DNA from 3 places in the Streptomyces sp. NPDC031445 genome. Region 2 is predicted to be linked to each of the others. Evidence: riboswitches for the same ligand, from Rfam matches in the RefSeq annotation. Region 2 holds a riboswitch; each other region holds the start of a gene.
The links. Region 2 has a riboswitch for S-adenosylmethionine ahead of ACZ5DC_RS23220 (aminotransferase class V-fold PLP-dependent enzyme). Riboswitches for the same ligand answer to the same signal wherever they lie in the genome.

Region 1 (7,544 bases), on a different contig from region 2:
GGCCGGGCCCGCGTCAGCTCCCAGGGATTCACCGGGCATCGCCTCCCTCGGTGTCGAACCGCTCCGGCCGGAACGGCGTGAGGTCCAGTTCCGGCGCCTTCCCGGTGAGCGCCTGCGCGATCAACAGCCCGGTGCCGGGGGCGAGTCCGATGCCGGCGCCCTCGTGCCCGCAGGCGTGGAACAGGCCGGGCACCCGCGGATCGGGCCCGATCGCCGGCAGGTGGTCCGGCAGGTACGGCCGGAAGCCCGCGTACGCCCGCAGCGCGCGGACCCGTTCGAGGAACGGGAACAGCCCGATCGCCCCGGCGGCGAGCGCCCGCGTCGCGGTCAGCGACAACGACCGGTCGAAGCCGACCCGTTCCCGGGTGGCGCCGATCAGGACGGGGCCGGCGGCCGTGCCCTCCACGACCGGCGAGCTGCGCAGCCCGGCCGAGTCGCTGGCCACGTCGGCCACGTAGTCGGCGGCGTACACCTTGTGCCGGACCCTGCGCGGCAGCGGCTCGGTGACCAGCACGAAACCGCGCCGGGGGAGCACCGGCAGCCGGACGCCGGCGAGCGAGGCGAGGTCGCCGCCCCAGGTGCCGGCAGCGTTCACCACCGCCGGTGCGTGGATGTCGCCCCGGTCGGTGCGGACGCCGTGGACCGCTCCCCGGGCGGTGCGCAGCACCCCGGTCACCGTGCGGCCGGTGTGCAGGGCGGCGCCGGAGGCGCGGACCAGATGGGCGGCGGCGAGCGCGGGCATCACCTGGGCGTCCTGCGGGTAGTGCACCGCCCCCGCCATGCCGGGCGCCAAATGCGGTTCCAGGTCGGCCAGTCGTCCGGCGTCGACCGGTACGGCGGTGACGCCGGCGGTCCGCTGGTCCGCGGCGAAGTCCCGCAGCGCGGCCAGGGCGCCGGGATGTGAGGCGACCACGAGACCGCCCTTGGGCTCGTACTCGATCGCGGCGCCCAGCTCCCCCGCCAGCCCGGCCCACAACCGGGCCGACAGCAACGCGAGTTCGAGCTCCGGGCCCGGCTCCTTGTCGGAGACGAGCAGGTTGCCCTCGCCGGCTCCGGTGGTGCCGCCGGCCACCGGGCCCCGGTCCACCAGCCGTACGTCGAGTCCGGCGCGCGCGGCGTACAGGGCACAGGCCGCGCCCGTCATTCCGGCCCCGACGACCACGACATCGCAGGTCAGTCGCTTCGCCACGCCAGTACTATGTCACATGTTTCTCTCGCTGAGGAGTACCCGGCGCCGACTGCGATCCTCAGGCGTGGACGCCCCCTTGACGCCGTACGGAGCCCGATCGACACTCCAGGTAGGGAATCCTAGTGAACAGGTAGGAAATCATGGCGCGCGGCGAAACGGGCACGGGCCGGACCGGCCGCACGCCGTTGCGCGCACCCCTGCTCACCTCCCGCCGCCACATCGACCTGCAGCGCGTCTGCAGCGCGATCCGCCGTCACCGCTGAGCCGGGCCGCCCCTCCGCCCCCGCCGACCGCTCATGCCCGCGCCGGCGCGCCCCTCCGCACACCCACCACCCGGGGAGACGCATGTCCATCACTCCGCTCGCCGCCGTCCCGTCCACCCGTGGTACCGCGCCCCTCTTCCGGGGCCGGATCGGCCGGGACGCGCGCAGCGGCCACTACGCCGTGCCGCACCGCTACCGGCTCCACCTGTCGACCGCCTGCCCCGACGGGCTGCGCCTCGCCGTCGGCCACAGCCTGCTCGGCCTGGACGCCCGCTGTCCCGTCACCCTCCTGCCCGCCGTCCCGGACTGTCCCGGCGGCGGCCACGCGGCGCTCCGCCCGCTCTACGAGGCGAGCGCCCACCACTACACCGGCCCGGCGCTCGCGCCCGTGCTCAGCGACGACTGGTCCGGACGCATCGTCAGCACCCACACCCCCGACATCCTGCGCGACCTGGACCGGTTCCGGCCGAACGGCGACGGCCGGCTGTACCCCCGGGGCCTGGAGTCCGTGATCGAGGCCGTCGAACGGATGTGCGCCGAGGGCATCGAGGAGGCCGCGCAGCGCGCCGGACGCGCCGGGGCAGGCCCCGCCGAGCGGGCCGCCGCCCTCGACGTGCTGCTGGACACCCTGGGCCGCCTGGAGCGGCGGCTGAGCGGCGAGGAGTACCTGGCCGACGACCGGATCACCGCCGCCGACATCGAGCTGTGGGTCACCCTCGTGCAACTCGACACCGTCCACCGCTGCCACCTCGACGCCTCCGCCGTGCAGCGCATCGCCGACCACCGGGCCCTGTGGGCCTACGCCCGCCGTCTGGCCGCCCGCCCCGCCTTCGGCCGTCACCTCGACCTGGACGGCATCGCCCGCCGCCACCACGGCCGCTGCCAGGGCCTGGAGGCCGCCGGAGCCGCTGTCCAGATCCTGGACTGGGCAGGCCACGCCGCGGACACCCCGGACTCTTCCCGCAGGTGAGAGCGGGCCGCCGATGTCCAGTTGGCGGACGTCCGTTGACATTCGAACGGGCAACTGCCTTACTTACCGCTCAGAACGGTCATGAGCGTCAGCGCCAAGCCCTGGCTCGCTGACCGGCAACCCTCGCACCGCGGTGGGGTGCCCCAGGTGACGACCGGACCGGATGACGTTTTCGGTAAGCGCGAGGCCCCACGGGGCCGGAACAGTGACAGGTGACGCCATGTACGCAGCTCCCAGGACGGCGGCGAGCCGCCCCCAGGGCTGCGTACCGTCGTACGCCGGTCTCCTCGTCGCCGACCGCGCCGTCGATCTGCTCCGCGTGAACAGCGCACTGTGTACCGCGCCGGGCTCTGCCCGCTGTCAGGGCTGACGTCTGCCTCCCAGCCCCCGCGTTCCCACCGCACACCGTCCGTCCGGTGTGCCGTTGTCCGCCCAGCCCCCGGTTCCGCGCCCGTCCGTGCGCCGCCTCGCGCCGCAGTGCCGTCGTGGCCCACCGCCGCTCCCGCGCGGCCCCGGGGTGACCGACTCCGCCGGAGCCCGCCATGAGTGAACCCCCAGGCGCCGCCGTCTCCCTAGCCGAGGCGCCGGCCACCGCCGACACACCGTCAGGAACCCTGTCGCCGCAGCGGATACAGCCGCTGCGCCGGCCCGGCCGGTGGATCGTCACCGCCGCCGTCCTCGTGCTCGTCGCGCAGATCCTGCACGGACTGGTCACGAACCCCTTCTACCAGTGGGACCGCTTCCGCTACTGGTTCCTGCGCCCCACCGTCCTCGACGGCCTCCTCGTCACCCTCGAAGTCGCCGCGCTCAGCGCCGTCCTGGGGCTCCTCGGCGGCATCCTGCTGGCGCTCGCCCGGCTCTCCGGGAGCCCGGTGCTGCGCGCGGTCAGCTGGACCTACACCTGGCTGTTCCGCTCCGTGCCGCTCATCGTCGTACTGATCTTCCTGTACAACTTCAGTGCCCTGTACAGGACGTTGAGCCTCGGGGTGCCGTTCGGACCCGCCTTCGTCACCTTCGACGAGTCCCGGCTGGCCACCGACATGACGATCGCCGTCATCGGCCTCAGCCTCAACGAGGCGGCGTACGCGGCGGAGGTGGTCCGCGGCGGCATCCTCTCCGTCGACCAGGGCCAGCACGAGGCCGCCGCCGCCCTGGGCCTGCCCAAGGGCTACCAGTTCCGCCGGATCGTCTTCCCGCAGGCCCTCAGGTCCATCACCCCGAACTACGTCAACCAGCTGATCGGCCTCATCAAGAGCACGTCCCTGGTCTTCTACGTGTCGCTGCTCGACCTGTTCGGCGCGGTGCAGTCGATGGGCAGCACCTACCCCGGTGACGTGGTGCCGCTGCTGCTGGTCGCCACCGTCTGGTACCTGATCCTCACCAGCGCCGTGTCCGTCGTCCAGTTCTACGTCGAGCGGTACTACGCCCGGGGCGCCACCCGCACCCTGCCGCCGACCCCCTTGCAGAAGGCCCGGGCCGGCCTCGCCGGCCTGCGGGCCCGGTTGAGCCGGGAGGCCGCCGTATGACCATCGCCGAGACCCTGCCGAAGGCCGCCCCCGCCGCGCTCGAAGTACACGGCGTCCACAAGTGGTACGGCACCCACCGCGTCCTCGACGGCATCGACCTGACCGTCCGCCCCGGCGAGGTCACGGTGATCATCGGGCCGTCCGGCTCCGGCAAGTCCACGCTGCTCAGGGTCGTCAACCACCTGGAGAAGCCCGAGATCGGCCACGTCAGCGTGGGCGGCGAGCTGATCGGGGTGAAGCGGCACGGGGACCGGCTCAAGGAACTGAGCGAGCGCGCCATCCTCGCCCAGCGCGGCCGGATCGGCTTCGTCTTCCAGAACTTCAACCTCTTCCCGCACCTGACCGTCCTGGACAACGTCGCGACGGCCCCCGCCGCCACCGGCCGGCTGTCCAGGGCGGCGGCCCAGGAGCTCGCCCGGGAACTGCTCGAACGCGTCGGTCTCGGCGACAAGGCCGGCGCCTACCCGCGGCAGCTGTCCGGCGGACAGCAGCAGCGCGTCGCCATCGCGCGCGCCCTCGCCCTGCGTCCCGGGATCATCCTCTTCGACGAGCCGACGTCGGCGCTCGACCCCGAACTCGTCGGCGAGGTGCTGGCCGTCATCAAGGACCTGGCGACCAGCGGCACCACCCTCGTCATCGTCACCCACGAGATCGGCTTCGCCCGCGAGGTCGCCGACCGGGTCGTCTTCATCGACGGCGGCCGGATCGTCGAACAGGGCCCGCCCGGCGAGGTGCTGGACCGGCCCCGGCACGCACGGACCCGGGAGTTCCTCGGCAAGGTCCTCTGACCGCGCCGCCACGGCAGGACGCCCCGGCCCCGCCGCCCGGTCCCTCCGTGACCCACCCCTCACCGCACCCTCAGCGCTCACCCTCACCAGCGAGACAAGGACAGCCACGCCATGCCTACCCACCTCTCCCGACGCGCCGTGATCCGCGGCATCACCGCCGCGACCGCCGTGGCCACCCTCGCCACCGGGCTCGCCGCCTGCGGAGGCGACAGCGAGGCCGTCACCAAGACCGACACCGCCGGCACGGTGACCGTGGGGCGGCTGTCCAACGGAGCGGCCAAGGAGACCGCGCTGAAGGTCTCCGAAGTGAAGTCCATCAGCGCCGAACTGCCCGCCTCCGTGCGCAGGAGCGGCAAGCTCGTCATCGGCGTCGGGGCCCTGCCCTCGGGCTCCGCGCCGCTGAACTTCGTGGGCAGCGACCAGAAGACCCTCACCGGCTCCGAGCCCGACCTCGGCCGCCTGGTGGCCGCGGTCCTCGGCCTGAAGCCCGAGATCAGGAACTCCACCTGGGAGAACCTCTTCGTCGGCGTCGACAGCGGCAAGGTCGACGTGGCCTTCTCCAACGTCACCGTCACCGAGGAACGCAAGCGCAAGTACGAGTTCGCCTCCTACCGCAAGGACAACCTGGCCTTCGAGGTGCTGAAGAAGAACCCCTGGAACTTCGACGACGACTACGAGAACCTCGCGGGCAAGACGGTCAGCGTGGGCGCCGGCACCAACCAGGAGAAGATCCTCCTGGAGTGGAAGGCCAAACTGGCCAAGGAGGGCAAGAAGCTCACCGTCAAGTACTTCCCGGACCAGAACGCCGTCAACCTGGCGCTGAGCAGCGGGAAGATCGACGCCTACCTCGGTCCCAACCCCGCGGTCGCCTACCGTGCCCGGCAGACCGCGGGCACCCCCAACGCCACCCGCAACGCGGGCACCTTCTCCGGTGCAGGCGAGACGCTCCAGGGCCTGATCGCCGCGACCGCCAAGAAGGACAGCGGACTCGCCAAGCCGCTGGCCGACGCCCTCAACCACCTGATCGAGAACGGGCAGTACGGCAAGTGGCTGGCCGCCTACGGCCTGTCCAACGAGTCCGTGGCGAAGGCGCAGGTCAACCCGCCCGGGCTGCCGCTGGACAACTCCTGACGGGTCGTCGGTCCACCGGCATGGAGACAAGAGAGGGGGTCGCTCCCGTGGCCCGTCCGACCGACGTCCGCCCGGGCGCGAACCCGCTCCCGCCCGCGGACCCCGTCCTGGACAACGCCGTCTGGGCCGCCCTCACCGGCCCGCACGCCCGGCTCGCCGACCGGCACGGCCGCGCGGCCCGCTACCGGCCGGAGACCTACGCCTTCGCGGCGCTCGTCGACCCGGCGGACCCGGCGGCCTGGGCCGACCTGCACACGCTCGTCGGCCCGGGAAACCCCGTACGGGTCAAGCCGGTGGAGCGGGTTCCCGACGGCTGGGAGGTGCTCGGCGAGGGCGCGGGGGTCCAGCTCGTGGACACCGCGCTGCGGGCCGCACCGGACCCGGAGGCGGTCCGCCTGGGAGCCGGCGACGTCCCCGAGATCCTCGATCTGGTGGCCCGCACCCGGCCGGGCCCCTTCCTGAGCCGGACCGTCGAGATGGGCACCTACCTCGGCATCCGGCACCGGGGCAGGCTCATCGCCATGGCGGGGGAGAGGCTGCGGCCGCCCGGCTGGACCGAGATCAGCGCCGTGTGCACGGACCCCGCGTACCGCGGCCGGGGACTGGCCACCCGGCTGGTGCGCGCGGTCGCGGCCGGTATCCGGGACCGCGGGGACACCCCGTTCCTGCACGCCGCCGCCGACAACACGCCCGCGATCCGGCTCTACGAGTCGATCGGGTTCACCCTGCGCCGCCACTCCCGGATCGTGCGGCTGCGCAGCCCGGGAACAACGGCGGCCGGCCGGACGTTGGACGTCGCGACGAGATCCGCCAGGCGGACGCCGACCCGGCCCGCCGCGTCCGACGGACGGAGGTGACGGCCGTGACCCGAGTGCCCCCGCGGGCCCGCCCGCCGCGCGCCCCGCACCCGTACCGGTCCGTCCGCCTGCACTCCCGGCCGCACATAGACCTCCAGCGCGTGTCCGCCGCGCTCTGTCGTCCCTGACCTCCCCCCGGCTCCGCCCCGGGCCCGGGGCCCCCGCCGCGCCCGCCCGTGGCCGGAGCCGCCCGCCCCGGCCGCCGCCGGCCCTGCCGCCGGCGTTCTCGTACGGACATCAAGGAAGGCACCGACGTGTCCTCAGCCCCTGCCGCACCCCTGCACCTCGCCGTCGCCCTGGACGGCACCGGATGGCACCCGGCGTCCTGGCGCGAGCCGGTCGCCCGCCCCCGCGACCTGTTCACCGCCGGCTACTGGACCGACCTGATCACCGAGGCCGAACGCGGCCTGCTCGACTTCGTCACCATCGAGGACGGCCTCGGCCCGCAGTCCTCCCACCTCCTCGCCCCCGACGAGCGCACCGACCAGGTCCGCGGCCGGCTCGACGCGGTCCTCATCGCCTCCCGCGTCGCCCCGGTCACCCGGCACATAGGCCTGGTCCCGACCGTGGTGGCCACGCACACCGAGCCGTTCCACATCTCCAAGGCGATCGCCACCCTCGACTACGTCAGCACCGGGCGCGCGGGCCTGCGGGTGCGCACCGACTTCCGCCCGGACGAGGCCGCGCACTTCGGCCGCCGCACCATCCCCCGGATCGAGGGCTTCGACAGCCCGGACGCGCGGGCGACGATCACCGACCTGTTCGACGAGGCCGCCGACTACGTGGAAGTGGTCCGCCGGCTCTGGGACAGCTGGGAGGA
Region 2 (7,544 bases):
TGAGCAGCAGCACCGGCGGACAGCCGAACACCTCGTCCTTGATCTGCCGGCACACCCCCATGCCGCCCATCGGCACGGCCTCGCCGTCGAGCACGCAGACGTCGATGCCGCCCTTGTCCAGCTCCCGCAGCACCGCCTGCGGAGTCGCGCACTCCACGAACTCGACGAGGGGGACGTCGGGCGCCGGACGGCGCCCTGCGGCCAGCCGTACTTGCTCGCGGGTGTTGGAGTCGTCGCTGTAGACCAGCACCGTGGCGGTCGGCTGCATTGTTCCTCCGAGACGTCGGCGTCGTACGGGCAGGACGGGCGGGCCCGTCGCGGCGGATGTTACTCCCGCCGATGTCCCCGTGAACACCACGTCAACAGCGGTCCGGCGGGTGGCAACACTCCGAACGGCACCCCCCGGAGTGAGCGCGAGATAAGCGACCGACATAATGTCGGTCGTGGCGACAGCAACGACAGTAGAAACCGGGCACGCGCACCCGTCGGTCAACCGGCCGAACCTCACCAGCGTCGGAACCATCATCTGGCTGAGTTCCGAGCTGATGTTCTTCGCGGCCCTCTTCGCGATGTACTTCACCCTCCGGTCGGTGACCGGACCGGCTCACTGGAAGGGGATGGCGGAGGCACTGAATGTGCCCTTCTCCGCCACGAACACCACGATCCTGGTGCTCTCCTCCCTCACCTGCCAGCTCGGCGTGTTCGCGGCCGAGCGCGGCGACGTGAAGAAGCTCCGTGGCTGGTTCATCCTCACCTTCATCATGGGTGCGATCTTCATCGGCGGTCAGATCTACGAGTACACGGAGCTGGTGAAGAAGGACGGCATCTCGCTGTCCTCCGACCCGTACGGCTCGGTGTTCTACCTGACCACCGGCTTCCACGGCCTGCACGTGACGGGCGGTCTCATCGCCTTCCTGCTGGTCCTCGGCCGCACCTACATGGCCAAGAGGTTCACCCACGAGCAGGCGACCGCCGCCATCGTCGTGTCCTACTACTGGCACTTCGTCGATGTCGTCTGGATCGGCCTCTTCGCCACGATCTACCTGATCAAGTAGCCGGGCCCGCTCCCGCACATCCAGAAGCACCGACGCAGAAGATCCTGACACCGGGGTAATCCGTGAAAAAGCTCTCCGCACGACGACGCCATCCGCTGGCGGCGGTCGTCGTCCTACTCCTCGCGCTGGCGGCCACTGGGGGGCTGTACGCCGCGTTCGCGCCCGCGGGCAAGGCGCAGGCCGATGAAACCTCCCAGTCCCTGACCATCAAGGAGGGCAAGAAGCTCTACGAGGTCGGCTGCGCCAGCTGCCACGGCACCGGTGGCCAGGGCTCCTCCGACGGCCCGAGCCTCGTCGGCGTGGGCGCCGCGGCCGTCGACTTCCAGGTCGGCACCGGCCGTATGCCCGCCGCCACCTCGCAGGGCGCCCAGATCCCGCGCAAGAAGAACATCTACTCGCAGGCCCAGATCGACCAGCTGGCCGCGTACGTCGCGTCGCTGGGCGCCGGCCCGGCCGTGCCCACGAAGCAGCAGTACGGCCCCGCGGGCGCGGACACCGCCAAGGGCGGCGAGCTGTTCCGCACCAACTGCGCGCAGTGCCACAACTTCACCGGCAAGGGCGGTGCCCTGACCAAGGGCAAGTTCGCGCCGAGCCTGGAGGGTGTCGCTCCGAAGCACATCTACGAGGCCATGCAGACGGGCCCGCAGAACATGCCGTCCTTCCCCGACACCACGCTGTCGGAGAAGAACAAGAAGGACATCATCGCGTACCTCAACGCGGTCAACGGCGACAAGACCGAGAACCCGGGTGGTCTGGAGCTGGGCGGCCTCGGGCCGGTCAGTGAGGGTCTGTTCGGCTGGATCTTCGGCCTCGGCACGCTCATCGTGGTCGCCGTCTGGGTCGCCGCTCGGACCGCAAAGGCCAAGAAGTCATGAGTAGCCAAGACATTCCAGAAGAGAACCTGCCCGCTGAGCAGGACCACGCGCACGGCGCGGTAGGGATCGCGGACGAGGAGAACCCGTTCGCGGACCCGGGGCTGCCGCCGCACGAGCACCGGATCCAGGACATCGACGAGCGGGCCGCCAAGCGGTCCGAGCGCGTGGTGGGCCTGCTGTTCACGGTGTCGATGCTGGCCACCATCGGCTTCATCGTCGCGTACCTGGCGGTCCCGCACGACAAGTCGATCTTCGTCTTCCCGATCGGTCACATCAACGCGCTGAACTTCGCGCTCGGTCTGACCCTCGGTGTGGCGCTGTTCTGCATCGGCGCGGGCGCGGTCCACTGGGCCCGCACCCTGATGTCCGACGTGGAGATCGCCGACGACCGTCACCCGATCGAGGCTCCCGCCGACGTCCGGGCGAAGGTCCACGCGGACTTCCGCCAGGGCGCCAAGGAGTCGGTGCTCGGCCGCCGCAAGCTGATCCGCAACACGATGTTCGGCGCGCTGGCCCTGGTGCCGCTCTCCGGCGTCATGCTGCTCGGCGGTCTCGGCTCGGCGCCGGGCACCAAGCTGCGCCACACCCTGTGGGCCAAGGGCAAGCGCCTGGTCAACATGAACACGAACCAGCCGCTGCGTCCCGAGGACGTCGCCGTCGGCTCGCTCACCTTCGCCAAGCCGGACGGCCTGGAGGAGCACTCCGAGGAGTTCCAGACGGAGATCGCCAAGGCCGCGCTGATGATCGTCCGGCTCCAGCCGGGCAACATCAAGGACAAGCGCGAGCTGGAGTGGTCGCACGAGGGCATCGTCGCCTACTCGAAGATCTGCACCCACGTCGGCTGCCCGATCTCCCTGTACGAGCAGCAGACGCACCACGTGCTGTGCCCGTGCCACCAGTCCACCTTCGACCTCTCCGACGGTGCCCGAGTGATCTTCGGCCCCGCCGGCCACGCCCTGCCGCAGCTGCGCATCGGTGTGGACAGTGAGGGTTACCTCCAGGCGCTCGGCGACTTCGAGGAGCCCGTCGGTCCTGCTTTCTGGGAGCGCGGATGAGTACTTCAGCGAACGAGACCTCCCGCTCCCGCGGGAAGGCACCCACCGGCGAGCGTCTCGCCGACTGGGCCGACGGCCGGCTCGGCATCTACTCCCTCGCCAAGGCCAACATGCGCAAGATCTTCCCCGACCACTGGTCGTTCATGTTGGGTGAGGTCTGCCTCTACAGCTTCATCATCATCATCCTGACGGGTGTCTACCTGACGCTGTTCTTCCACCCGTCGATGAACGAGGTGGAGTACCACGGCACGTACGTCCCGCTCCAGGGACAGCTGATGTCCGAGGCGTTCAGCTCGACCCTGCACATCTCCTTCGACGTGCGCGGCGGTCTGCTCATCCGGCAGATCCACCACTGGGGCGCGGTCGTCTTCATCGCCGGCATGTTCGTGCACATGATGCGCGTCTTCTTCACCGGCGCGTTCCGCAAGCCGCGTGAGATCAACTGGCTGTTCGGCTTCCTGCTGTTCGTCCTGGGCATGTTCACCGGTTTCACCGGTTACTCGCTCCCGGACGACCTGCTCTCCGGCACCGGTGTCCGCTTCATGGAGGGCGCGATCCTGTCCGTGCCGATCGTCGGCACGTACATCTCGTTCTTCCTCTTCGGCGGCGAGTTCCCGGGCGGCGACTTCGTGGCCCGCTTCTACTCGATCCACATCCTGCTGCTGCCGGGCATCATGCTGGGCCTGGTGGTGGGCCACCTGATCCTGGTCTTCTACCACAAGCACACGCAGTTCGCGGGTCCCGGCAAGACGAACAACAACGTCGTCGGCATGCCGCTGCTGCCGGTGTACATGGCGAAGGCCGGCGGCTTCTTCTTCCTGGTCTTCGGTGTGCTCGCGGCCCTCGCGGCCGTCGCGCAGATCAACCCGATCTGGGCCATCGGCCCCTACCGTCCGGACCAGGTGTCCACCGGCGCCCAGCCGGACTGGTACATGGGTATGGCGGAGGGCCTGATCCGTGCCATGCCGGGCTGGGAGATCAACCTCTGGGGTCACACGCTGGTCCTGGGCGTGTTCATCCCGCTGGTGCTGTTCGGCGTGATCCTCGCCGCGATCGCGCTCTACCCGTTCATCGAGGCCTGGGTCACCGGCGACAAGCGCGAGCACCACATCCTGGACCGCCCGCGCAACGCCCCGACCCGTACGGCGTTCGGTGTCGCCTGGCTGACCGTGTACTTCGTGATGCTGATCGGTGGTGGCAACGACATCTTCGCCACCCACTTCCACCTGTCGATCAACGCGGTCACCTGGTTCGTCCGGATCTCCTACTTCGTGGCTCCGGTCATCGCGTTCATCGTCACCAAGCGGATCTGCCTGGGCCTCCAGCGCCGCGACCGCGACAAGGTGCTGCACGGCCGCGAGACCGGCATCATCAAGCGGCTGCCGCACGGTGAGTTCATCGAGGTGCACGAGCCGCTGAGCCAGGAGCAGCTGCACACGCTCACCTCGCACCAGCAGTACCAGCCGGCCGAGATCGGCCCGACGGTCGACGAGAACGGGGTCGAGCGCAAGGTCCCGGCCGCGACGAAGCTGCGGGCGAAGCTGTCCAACGCCTACTTCGGCGAGGACAACCAGATCCCGAAGCCGACCGTCGAGGAGTACAAGGAGATCACGAGCGGCCACGGCCACCACTGATCCCCGCGTCGCCACGCCACGACGAAGGGCCCCGTCCGGGTTGCGGACGGGGCCCTTCAGCGTGCCGTCCGGCTGGATAGGGTGGGGTACGACGTAGCAGGAACCTGTCCGAGGAGCGGCTGATGAGCGCTGTGACCCCCGCTGGAGGCGACACTGCGGCGGGCCGCTCCTGGCCCGCCCTGCTGAACGGTCTGCTGGACGGCCGGGACCTGTCCGCCGACGACACCGCCTGGGCGATGGACCTGATCATGCGCGGGGAGGCGACCGACGCGCAGATCGCCGGGTTCATGGTGGCGCTGCGGGCCAAGGGCGAGACGGTGCCGGAGATCACCGGACTGGTGCGGACGATGTACGCGCACGCGAACGTCATCGAGGTGCCCGGCCCGGCCGTCGACATCGTCGGCACCGGCGGCGACGGCGCCAAGACGGTGAACATCTCCACCATGTCCTCGATCGTCGTCGCGGGCACCGGGGCGAAGGTCGTCAAGCACGGCAACCGCGCCGCGTCCTCCGCCTCCGGCTCCTCCGACGTCCTGGAGAAGCTGGGCATCAACCTCAACCTGACCCCGCAGCGGGTGGCCGAGGTGGCCGAGGAGGCCGGCATCACCATCTGCTTCGCGGTGCGGTTCCACCCGTCCCTGCGTCATGTCGCCGCGGCCCGCGGCCAGTTGGGCATCCGGACGACCTTCAACGTGCTGGGTCCGCTGACCAACCCCGCCCAGGTGCGGTCGCAGGCCGTCGGCGTCGCCGACCCCCGCATGGCGCCGATCGTCGCCGGTGTCCTCGCCGAGCGCGGCAACTCCGCGCTGGTCTTCCGGGGCGACGACGGCCTGGACGAGCTGACCGTCACCGCTGCCTCCCGGGTGTGGGTGGTCCGGGACGGCAAGGTCACGGAGGAGGTCTTCGACCCGCGCGACGTCGGCATCGACCTCGTCCCGCTGGACGCCCTGCGCGGCGCCGACGCCTCCTACAACGCCGAGGTCGCCCGCCGGCTGCTGGACGGCGAGCGGGGGGCCGTACGGGACGCCGTCCTGCTGAACTCGGCGGCCGCGCTGGTGGCCCTGGAGCCGACGGACGCGCCGCTCACCGAGCAGATCCGCGCGGGCATGGCGCGGGCCGCGGAGTCCATCGACTCGGGCGCGGCCAAGCGCGCCCTGGAGCGCTGGGTGGCCGTCAGCAACGCCTGACGCCTCCGTGCGTCGTCCCGCGATCCGGACACGGGTTGCGGGACGACGATCACTTCAGTACGTTCCTGTACCAGGTCATGAGTGACAGTCATGAGGCCCCGGCCGACTGTCCGGCAACCCTCCGTCCGTGGCGGGGTGCCCCGGGTGAAGACCAGGTCGTACGGCAGCAAGGCCTACGGCAAGCGCGGACCCCTCACACACCAGGGGTCCTGGTCGTTCGAGGGAGCCTTCCGTGAGCAAGCGAATGCGTTAGGGCCGCAGAGCCCCGCCTCCGCACACCCTTTTGCAGCCCTTTTCTGCATCTCCTCCGCATTCCTCTCACGGGAGTTCCGCCATGTCTGTCTCCACCGCTGCCGTCGACCAGTCCGTTTGCACCCCTCTGCCCGTTCTCGGGCGGGATGTCACCGTCCCGCTGGTCACCGGCGGCGAGGTCAGCTACGCCGCCCTGGACTACGCGGCCAGCGCCCCCGCCCTCCAGCGCGTCTGGGACGACGTCGCCGCGTACGCCCCGTACTACGGCAGCGTCCACCGCGGTGCCGGCTACCTCTCCCAGCTCTCCACCGACCTGTTCGAGAACGCCCGCAGGACGGTCGCCGACTTCCTCGGCTGCCGCCCGGCCGACCAGGTGGTCTTCACCCGTTCGACCACCGACTCCCTCAACCTGCTGGCCCGTGCGGTCCCGGCCGACTGCCAGGTCTTCGTCTTCGAGACCGAGCACCACGCCTCGCTGCTGCCCTGGCAGGACGCGCGGGTCACCTACCTCGACGCCCCGCGCACCCCGCGGCAGGCCGTGGAGACCCTGGAGCGGGCCCTGGCCGGCCGGGACCCCCACGGCCCGGCCCTGGTCTGCGTCACCGGCGCCTCCAACGTCACCGGCGAGCTGTGGCCGGTGCGTGAACTGGCCGCCGCCGCGCACGCTCACGGCGCCCGCATCGTCCTGGACGCCGCGCAACTGGCCCCTCACCACCCGGTGGACTTTCGCGAGCTGGACGTCGACTGGGTCGCCTTCTCCGGCCACAAGCTGTACGCCCCCTTCGGCTCCGGCGTCCTGGCCGGCCGCGTCGACTGGCTCCAGGCGGCCGAGCCGTACCTCGCGGGCGGCGGCGCCAGCCGCAAGGTCACCCGGCGCGAGGACGGCGGCGTGGCCGTCGAGTGGCACGAGAGCGCGGCCCGCCACGAGGCCGGCTCCCCGAACGTCATCGGCGCCTACGCCATCGCCTCCGCCTGCAAGGCCCTCACCGAGGCCGGCTGGGACACCCTCGTCGCCCGCGAACAGCACCTGATCGCCAAGGTCCGCGAGGGCCTGGCCGAGGTGCCCGGGGTGCGCGTGCTGTCCCTCTTCGGCGACGACGCCCCGCGCGTCGGCGTGATCTCCTTCGTCGTCGAGGGCTGGAACAGCTCGCACTTCGCCGCCGCGCTCTCCGCCGAGTACGGCATCGGCGTCCGCGACGGCCTCTTCTGCGCCCACCCCCTGGTCCGCACCCTGCTCGGCAGCGACCCGCAGACCCAGGGCGAGTGCGGCGCCCCCGAGGCGGCCCCGGGCGAGAAGTCCCTCAACGCCATCCGCGTCAGCTTCGGCGCGGGCACGCCGGACGAGCACGTGGAGCGCTTCGTGAACGCCGTCGGGGAACTGGTGGCGCAGGGCGCGAAGTGGCAGTACCGCACGGAGGACGGCCGCTGCGTGCCGGCGGTCTGAACCGCGCTATAACCTCCCCTTGACACCACGTCGGACAGGGGG
Region 3 (7,544 bases), on a different contig from region 2:
CCTCCTCGGCCAGCGCCTCGGCGAACGCCCGGTTGTAGGCCTCGTACGACGCCCACTGCCGCCGGAAACCGGCGTCGAAGACCGGCTCCAGCGGGGTCTGGTACAGCATGTGGTGGACGAACCAGAGCACCGAGTTGGCGATGCCGTTGTACGCCTCGGCGTGCACGGCCGCGTCGATGTCGAGCATCCGCACACGCTGCCCGCCGGTCTCCTCGGCCGGCAGCAGCCCGCCGGCCGCGCGCCGGACGGCCGCCCGGTCGCCGTCGCCCAGCGCGGCGCACACCCACACCGAGCCCGCGTCGGAGCCGATGGCGGACAGTCCCGAGACCAGCCCGCCGCCACCCCGCCGGGCGTGCAGCGAGCCGTCCTCGCCCACCTGATAGGAGACCGGGCCGCGGTTCGACGCGACCAGCACCTGAGCCTTCTGAGCAGCATCGAGCGTGGAAGCCATACGCCTCAACCTAGCCCGGCCCCCAACCGCTCAAACGTACGGCCCGCCCGGCGGACGGACCGTGTACGGCCCGTTCACGCCACCTTGCGCTCGGCGTACTCCGCGATCTCCGCCATGGGCGGCCGCTCCTCGGTGTCCACCGAGTAGGTGCGCGGCTCGAACCCCTCCTCCCCCCGCTCGAACTGGGTCAGCGCGGGCCGGATCAGATGGCCGCGGGCCAGCCGGAGCTGGGCGGTGCGGTAGATCGCGGCGGCCATCCGGCCGAGCGCCTGCCCGTCCTGGTGCCGGTGCCTGCGCACGCCCACGTCGACCTGGGCCAGCGCGTCCAGGCCCACCAGGTGCAGCGCGTCCACCAGCATGCCCAGCTCCACGCCGTAGCCGACGGGGAACGGCAGCTGTTCCAGCAGGGTGCGGCGGGCCGCGTACTCGCCGCCCAGCGGCTGCACGAACCCGGCCAGCCTGGGCCAGTGCATGTTCAGCAGCGGGCGGGCCATGAGCTCGGTGACCCGGCCGCCCTGCCCGGCACTGCCGCCGAGCGGGCGGTCGTACATCGCCTTGACCAGGTCGACGTCCGGGTCGGTGAGCAGCGGGCCGACGATCCCGGAGACGAAGTCGGAGGAGAACTCCCTGAGGTCCGCGTCGACGAAGCAGACGATGTCCCCGCCGGTCACCAGCAGCGAGCGCCACAGCACCTCGCCCTTGCCGGGGACGGCCGGGAGGCGCGGCAGGATGGTGTCGCGGTGGACGACCCGGGCGCCGGCGCGCGCGGCGACCTCGGAGGTGCGGTCGGTGGAGCCCGAGTCGACGACCACCAGCTCGTCGACGAGCGGCACCCGCTCCATGAGGTCGCGGCGGATGACCGCGACGATGTCGCCGACGGTCTCCTCCTCGTTGAGCGCGGGCAGCACGACACTGACGGTCTGGCCCGTGCGCTGCTTGGCGGCGAGGATCTGGTGCAGCGGCCGGTCGGCCACGGACCAGGACCGGGTGGTCAGCCAGCGCTCGACTTCTTCCAGCACAGTCTGCGGCTCCTCACTCGTGTCTCGCGGTTCGGACGACTATCTCAACTGTCCCGGCCGTCGGTTACAGTCTTGAACAACGCCGGTGACCATCGCATGTCGGGGGTCGCGCGCGTTCCACAACCGCATACCGCTCATCCAGAGGGGCAGAGGGACACGGCCCGGTGAAGCCCCGGCAACCCCCCTGACCGGACTCGTTCGCGCGAGGCTCACGGCCAGGGAAGGTGCCAATTCCGTCTCACGGCGAGGTGCGTCGTGAGGAAGATGAGGAGAAAGGGCCTCGCCTCCATGGCTGTGCAGACAGTTGCCACCACCAGCGAATCCACCGTCGACCTCGGCCCCGCCGCGGCCCTGAGCTGTCGCGAGTGCGGCCACCGGGTGCCGCTCGGCCCGGTCTTCGCCTGCGAGGAGTGCTTCGGCCCGCTGGAGATCGCCTACGACTTCTCCGCCTACGACACCGAGGACCTGCGCCGCCGCATCGAGGCGGGCCCCGCGAACATCTGGCGCTACGCGCCCCTGCTGCCGGTCCCGGCGGACGTCGCCGGCAAGCCGAACATCAATCCGGGCTGGACCAAGCTCGTCCAGGCCGACAACCTGGCCCGCGAGCTGGGCGTGACCGGCGGTCTGTACGTCAAGGACGACTCCGGCAACCCGACCCACTCCTTCAAGGACCGGGTCGTGGCCCAGGCCCTGGAGGCCGCCCGCGCCTTCGGCTTCACCACCCTGTCCTGCTCCTCGACCGGCAACCTGGCCGGCGCCGTCGGCGCCGCCGCCGCCCGCGCCGGCTTGCGCTCCTGCGTGTTCATCCCGCACGACCTGGAGCAGGGCAAGATCGTCATGGCCGCGGTCTACGGCGGAGAACTCGTCGGCATCGAGGGCAACTACGACGACGTGAACCGCTTCTGCTCCGAGCTGATCGGCGACCCGGCCGGCGAGGGCTGGGGCTTCGTCAACGTCAACCTGCGGCCGTACTACGCGGAGGGCTCCAAGACCCTGGCGTACGAGATCTGCGAGCAGCTCGGCTGGCGGCTGCCGGACCAGATCGTGGTCCCGATCGCCTCCGGCTCCCAGCTCACGAAGATCGACAAGGGGCTCCAGGAGCTGATCAAGCTGGGGCTGGTCGAGGACAGGCCGTACAAGATCTTCGGCGCCCAGGCCGAGGGCTGCTCCCCGGTCTCCACCGCCTTCAAGGCCGGCCACGACGTCGTACGGCCCCAGAAGCCGAACACCATCGCCAAGTCGCTGGCCATCGGCAACCCGGCCGACGGGCCGTACGTCCTGGACATCGCGCGCCGCACCGGCGGTGCCGTGGAGGACGTGACGGACGAGCAGGTCGTGGACGCGATCAAGCTGCTCGCGCGGACCGAGGGCATCTTCGCGGAGACCGCCGGCGGCGTGACGGTCGGCGTCACCCGCAAGCTGCTGGAGGCGGGCGTGCTGGACCCGGCGAAGACCACGGTCGTCCTGAACACCGGTGACGGCCTGAAGACCCTGGACGCGGTGGCCGGGACCGGCCTCACCGCCACCATCCGCCCGACCCTGGACTCCTTCCGCGAGGCCGGCCTCGCATGACAGGCCCCGCCGTACCCGTGAACCCGACCGGAGGTCCGACCGCATGAGCGTGACCGTTCGCATCCCTACCATCCTGCGCACCTACACCGGCGGGCAGGCCGAGGTCGCCGCCGACGGCGCGACGCTCGGCGAGGTCATCGCCGACCTGGAGAAGAACCACACGGGCATCGCCGCGCGCGTCCTGGACGACCAGGGCAAGCTGCGCCGGTTCGTCAACGTGTACGTCAACGACGACGACGTCCGTTTCGAGCAGGGCCTGGACACGGCGACCCCCGAGGGGGCCGGCGTCTCGATCATCCCGGCGGTCGCCGGCGGCTGAGCCGCGGATCCGCCCGATTATTACCTTCGGTAACCGCGGTTACCGGCTGTTCGCCCGATTGCCCCCTCCGTGAGAGAAACGGAGGGGGCAATTCTGTGTGATTGAGCGCGGTAGAGTTGGGGAACGCGGTCGCGGCCTCCGGGTCGCGGGCCCCGCGTTCCATGCCGCCCGCCCGACAAGAAGTAGCCAAAGTGTGTGGGTTGTCTGCGGCTTTTGTGGCCTTTATGGGGCCCGACTTGCCCTGAATTCAGATGAATTCTCGCTACATTCCGGACCGCTCGCGTCCAGAATTCTCGTCCGATTGACCTGTTGCAGACGGCAGTTGGACAGATACATTCAGCCGCGGTCGACGCGTTCCGGCGCACGCCCCCGACCAATTGGGGGGTGAGGTCTGACCCGGGTCCGCGAAGTGTGGATCTGTGCAAGGGCCAGTAATAGGGGAGTTAGGCATGGCTCAGGGCACCGTCAAGTGGTTCAACGCGGAGAAGGGGTACGGCTTCATCGCGGTCGACGGTGGTGCGGACGTCTTCGTCCACTACAGCGCGATTCAGATGGACGGCTACCGCACCCTGGAAGAGGGCCAGCGGGTCGAGTTCGAGATCTCGCAGGGCCAGAAGGGTCCGCAGGCCGACATGGTTCGCGTCACCGCCTGAACGTCTCTTGTCCGAAGGGCCCGCACCTCGCAGAGGGTGCGGGCCCTTCGCCGTGCCCCGGTTCCGCTGTTCGCGTGCGGCTGACGGGGGCCTCCCACCCGCCCAGGCGCTTGCACTCGACCATGCCGAGTGCTAATCATTGGCGTTAGCACTCTGAAGGTGAGAGTGACAGCGAAGGACCGGGTCGGTGAGGCCCGCGGGCCGGGTGGGGCAAGGAACCACGAGGCGCGCGAGCCGTCCGTCGCGGGCGCGGGCGCGGTCCGAAGGAATCACCCCCAGTCCTGGAGGGACCACTTCACATGGCCAAGATCATCGCGTTCGACGAGGAGGCGCGGCGCGGCCTCGAGCGCGGCATGAACCAGCTCGCGGACGCCGTGAAGGTGACGCTCGGCCCCAAGGGCCGCAACGTCGTCCTCGAGAAGAAGTGGGGCGCCCCCACGATCACCAACGATGGTGTCTCCATCGCCAAGGAGATCGAGCTCGAGGACCCGTACGAGAAGATCGGCGCCGAGCTGGTCAAGGAAGTCGCCAAGAAGACGGACGACGTCGCCGGCGACGGTACGACCACCGCGACCGTGCTCGCCCAGGCCCTGGTCAAGGAGGGCCTGCGCAACGTCGCCGCCGGTGCCAACCCGATGGCTCTGAAGCGCGGTATCGAGAAGGCCGTCGAGGCCGTCTCCGCCGCCCTGCTGGAGCAGGCGAAGGACGTCGAGACCAAGGAGCAGATCGCCTCCACCGCGTCCATCTCCGCCGCCGACACCCAGATCGGCGAGCTGATCGCCGAGGCCATGGACAAGGTCGGCAAGGAAGGCGTCATCACCGTCGAGGAGTCCAACACCTTCGGTCTGGAGCTTGAGCTCACCGAGGGCATGCGCTTCGACAAGGGCTACATCTCGGCCTACTTCGCGACCGACATGGAGCGCATGGAGGCGGTGCTGGAGGACCCGTACATCCTCATCGCCAACTCCAAGATCTCCTCGGTCAAGGACCTGCTCCCGCTGCTGGAGAAGGTCATGCAGTCGGGCAAGCCGCTGCTGATCATCGCCGAGGACGTCGAGGGCGAGGCCCTGTCGACCCTGGTCGTCAACAAGATCCGCGGCACCTTCAAGTCCGTCGCCGTCAAGGCCCCGGGCTTCGGTGACCGCCGCAAGGCCATGCTCGGCGACATCGCCATCCTCACGGGCGGCGAGGTCATCTCCGAGGAGGTCGGCCTCAAGCTGGAGAACGCGACCCTGGACCTCCTGGGCCGCGCCCGCAAGGTCGTCATCACCAAGGACGAGACCACCATCGTCGACGGTGCCGGCTCCTCCGAGCAGGTCAACGGCCGTGTGAACCAGATCCGCGCCGAGATCGAGAACAGCGACTCGGACTACGACCGCGAGAAGCTCCAGGAGCGCCTGGCGAAGCTCGCCGGCGGTGTCGCGGTCATCAAGGCCGGTGCCGCCACCGAGGTGGAGCTCAAGGAGCGCAAGCACCGCATCGAGGACGCCGTCCGCAACGCGAAGGCGGCCGTCGAGGAGGGCATCGTCGCCGGTGGTGGCGTGGCCCTGCTCCAGGCCTCCCAGGTCTTCGAGAAGCTGGAGCTGGAGGGTGACGAGGCGACCGGCGCCAACGCCGTGCGCATCGCCCTGGAGGCCCCGCTGAAGCAGATCGCCGTCAACGCCGGCCTCGAGGGCGGCGTCGTGGTGGAGAAGGTGCGCAACCTGACCCCGGGTCACGGCCTGAACGCCGCGACCGGCGAGTACGTCGACCTGGTCGCCGAGGGCATCATCGACCCGGCGAAGGTGACCCGTTCCGCGCTGCAGAACGCCGCCTCCATCGCCGCGCTGTTCCTCACCACCGAGGCCGTCATCGCCGACAAGCCGGAGAAGGCCGCGGCCCCGGCCGGCGGCGGCATGCCGGGCGGTGACATGGACTTCTGATCGACCTGACGGCCGATCGCTCGTCCTGCGGACCGAGGGCGGCACTCCCAGCCACCGGCTGGGAGTGCCGCCCTCGGCGTTTCCCGGGACCGGCGGAGAGTGTCCGGTATCACGTGAGCGAAACGGAGACCGGTCCGGTACACGGGCCGGCGGACGGTGTTTACTTAAGACGCTGCAACAATGCGTGCGCACATACCAACCGGTTCACCCCGTCGACTCACGAGGAGCCCCCCACGTGACCGTGACCACGCCCGCCGCCTCTCGCGCGGCCCGCGTCCTGTCCCGCCCCGTCAGGCTGAACGGCCTCACCGTCCCGAACCGCATCGTGATGGCGCCCATGACCCGCATGTTCTCGCCGGGCGGCGTCCCGGGCGAGGACGTCCGCTCGTACTACGCCCGCCGGGCCGCCGCCGGTGTCGGCCTCATCGTCACCGAGGGCACGTACGTCGGCCACGAGTCGGCCGGCAACAGCGCGCGCGTCCCGCGCTTCCACGGCGAGGAGCAGCTGGCGGGCTGGGCGAAGGTCGCCGAGGACGTGCACGCGGCCGGCGGCACGATCGTCCCGCAGCTGTGGCACATCGGCATGGTCCGCAAGCAGGGCGACGCCCCCTTCCCGGACGCGCCCGCCGTCGGCCCCTCCGGCCTGGAGGCCGCCGGCGCCGAGCCCACCGGCAAGGCGATGACGCAGTCGGACGTGGACGACGTCGTCGCCGCGTTCGCCGAGGCCGCTGCCGCCGCCGAGCGCATCGGCTTCGACGGCGTGGAGCTCCACGGCGCCCACGGCTACCTCCTCGACCAGTTCCTGTGGGCGGGCACCAACCGCCGCACCGACGCCTACGGCGGCGACCCGGTGGCCCGCACCCGGTTCTCCGCCGAGATCATCGCCGCCGTGCGGGCGGCGGTGTCGCCGGACTTCCCGGTCCTCTTCCGCTACTCGCAGTGGAAGCAGCAGGACTACACCGCCCGGCTCGCCGAGACCCCCGAGGAGCTGGAGGCCATCCTCACCCCGCTCGCGGAGGCCGGCGTCGACGCCTTCCACGCCTCCACCCGCCGCTACTGGCTGCCCGAGTTCGACGGCTCCGACCTGAACCTGGCCGGCTGGACGAAGAAGCTCACCGGCAAGCCCGTCGTCTCCGTCGGCTCGGTCGGCCTCGACGGCGACTTCATCAACGCCTTCCAGGGCGAGGGCTCCCCGGTCAAGGGCATCGACAACCTCCTGGACCGCCTGGAGGCGGACGAGTTCGACCTGGTGGCCGTCGGCCGCGCGCTGCTCCAGGACCCCGAGTGGGCGGCCAAGGTGCTCTCCGACCGCTTCGACGAGCTGAAGCCGTACGACGCGGCGGCCCTGAAGACCCTGAGCTGACCGGGGTCCCCCGGGGGGCGCCGGGGGCTAGAGGTTGCCCATCGGCTCGATGTCGACCCGCACCGGCGTCCCCCACACCCGCAGCACCTCGTAGTCGGTGAACTCGTGCACGAGCCGGTACGCCAGGGCGGGCCGGGAGCCGCGCCGCTGGGCGGCGAGGTACGCCTCCGCCTCGTGCCGGTCCCGCCTCGGCGTCCCGCACAGCTGCCACTCCTGGCCGTTCCACAGCTCCGGCAGCCACCGCT

Region 1: it holds a riboswitch for S-adenosylmethionine, as region 2 does, so the genes downstream of both, ACZ5DC_RS04760 (amino acid ABC transporter permease) here and ACZ5DC_RS23220 (aminotransferase class V-fold PLP-dependent enzyme) in region 2, are expected to answer to the same signal.
Region 3: it holds a riboswitch for S-adenosylmethionine, as region 2 does, so the genes downstream of both, thrC (threonine synthase) here and ACZ5DC_RS23220 (aminotransferase class V-fold PLP-dependent enzyme) in region 2, are expected to answer to the same signal.

Annotation. Positions count from the first base shown of each region.
Region 1 is NZ_JBVIJO010000001.1:1,121,213-1,128,756, forward strand. Features, by position in the region: gene ACZ5DC_RS04740 ((2Fe-2S)-binding protein) at 1-32, opposite strand, end outside; gene ACZ5DC_RS04745 (NAD(P)/FAD-dependent oxidoreductase) at 29-1,189, opposite strand; gene ACZ5DC_RS04750 (putative leader peptide) at 1,330-1,452, shown strand; gene ACZ5DC_RS04755 (glutathione S-transferase C-terminal domain-containing protein) at 1,535-2,422, shown strand; SAM riboswitch class IV at 2,500-2,610, shown strand; gene ACZ5DC_RS04760 (amino acid ABC transporter permease) at 2,965-3,948, shown strand; gene ACZ5DC_RS04765 (amino acid ABC transporter ATP-binding protein) at 3,945-4,736, shown strand; gene ACZ5DC_RS04770 (ABC transporter substrate-binding protein) at 4,848-5,867, shown strand; gene ACZ5DC_RS04775 (GNAT family N-acetyltransferase) at 5,915-6,724, shown strand; gene ACZ5DC_RS04780 (putative leader peptide) at 6,739-6,852, shown strand; gene ACZ5DC_RS04785 (LLM class flavin-dependent oxidoreductase) at 6,979-7,544, shown strand, end outside.
Region 2 is NZ_JBVIJO010000008.1:409,425-416,968, reverse strand. Features, by position in the region: gene ACZ5DC_RS23250 (response regulator) at 1-268, opposite strand, end outside; gene ctaE (aa3-type cytochrome oxidase subunit III) at 435-1,055, shown strand; gene qcrC (cytochrome bc1 complex diheme cytochrome c subunit) at 1,118-1,930, shown strand; gene qcrA (cytochrome bc1 complex Rieske iron-sulfur subunit) at 1,927-2,985, shown strand; gene qcrB (cytochrome bc1 complex cytochrome b subunit) at 2,982-4,619, shown strand; gene trpD (anthranilate phosphoribosyltransferase) at 4,742-5,806, shown strand; SAM riboswitch class IV at 5,880-5,997, shown strand; gene ACZ5DC_RS23220 (aminotransferase class V-fold PLP-dependent enzyme) at 6,141-7,502, shown strand.
Region 3 is NZ_JBVIJO010000005.1:347,317-354,860, reverse strand. Features, by position in the region: gene ACZ5DC_RS16720 (alpha,alpha-trehalose-phosphate synthase (UDP-forming)) at 1-451, opposite strand, end outside; gene ACZ5DC_RS16715 (glucosyl-3-phosphoglycerate synthase) at 526-1,470, opposite strand; SAM riboswitch class I at 1,602-1,741, shown strand; gene thrC (threonine synthase) at 1,759-3,042, shown strand; gene ACZ5DC_RS16705 (ubiquitin-like small modifier protein 1) at 3,086-3,361, shown strand; gene ACZ5DC_RS16700 (cold-shock protein) at 3,811-4,014, shown strand; gene groL (chaperonin GroEL) at 4,314-5,936, shown strand; gene ACZ5DC_RS16690 (NADH:flavin oxidoreductase) at 6,172-7,299, shown strand; gene ACZ5DC_RS16685 (hypothetical protein) at 7,327-7,544, opposite strand, start outside.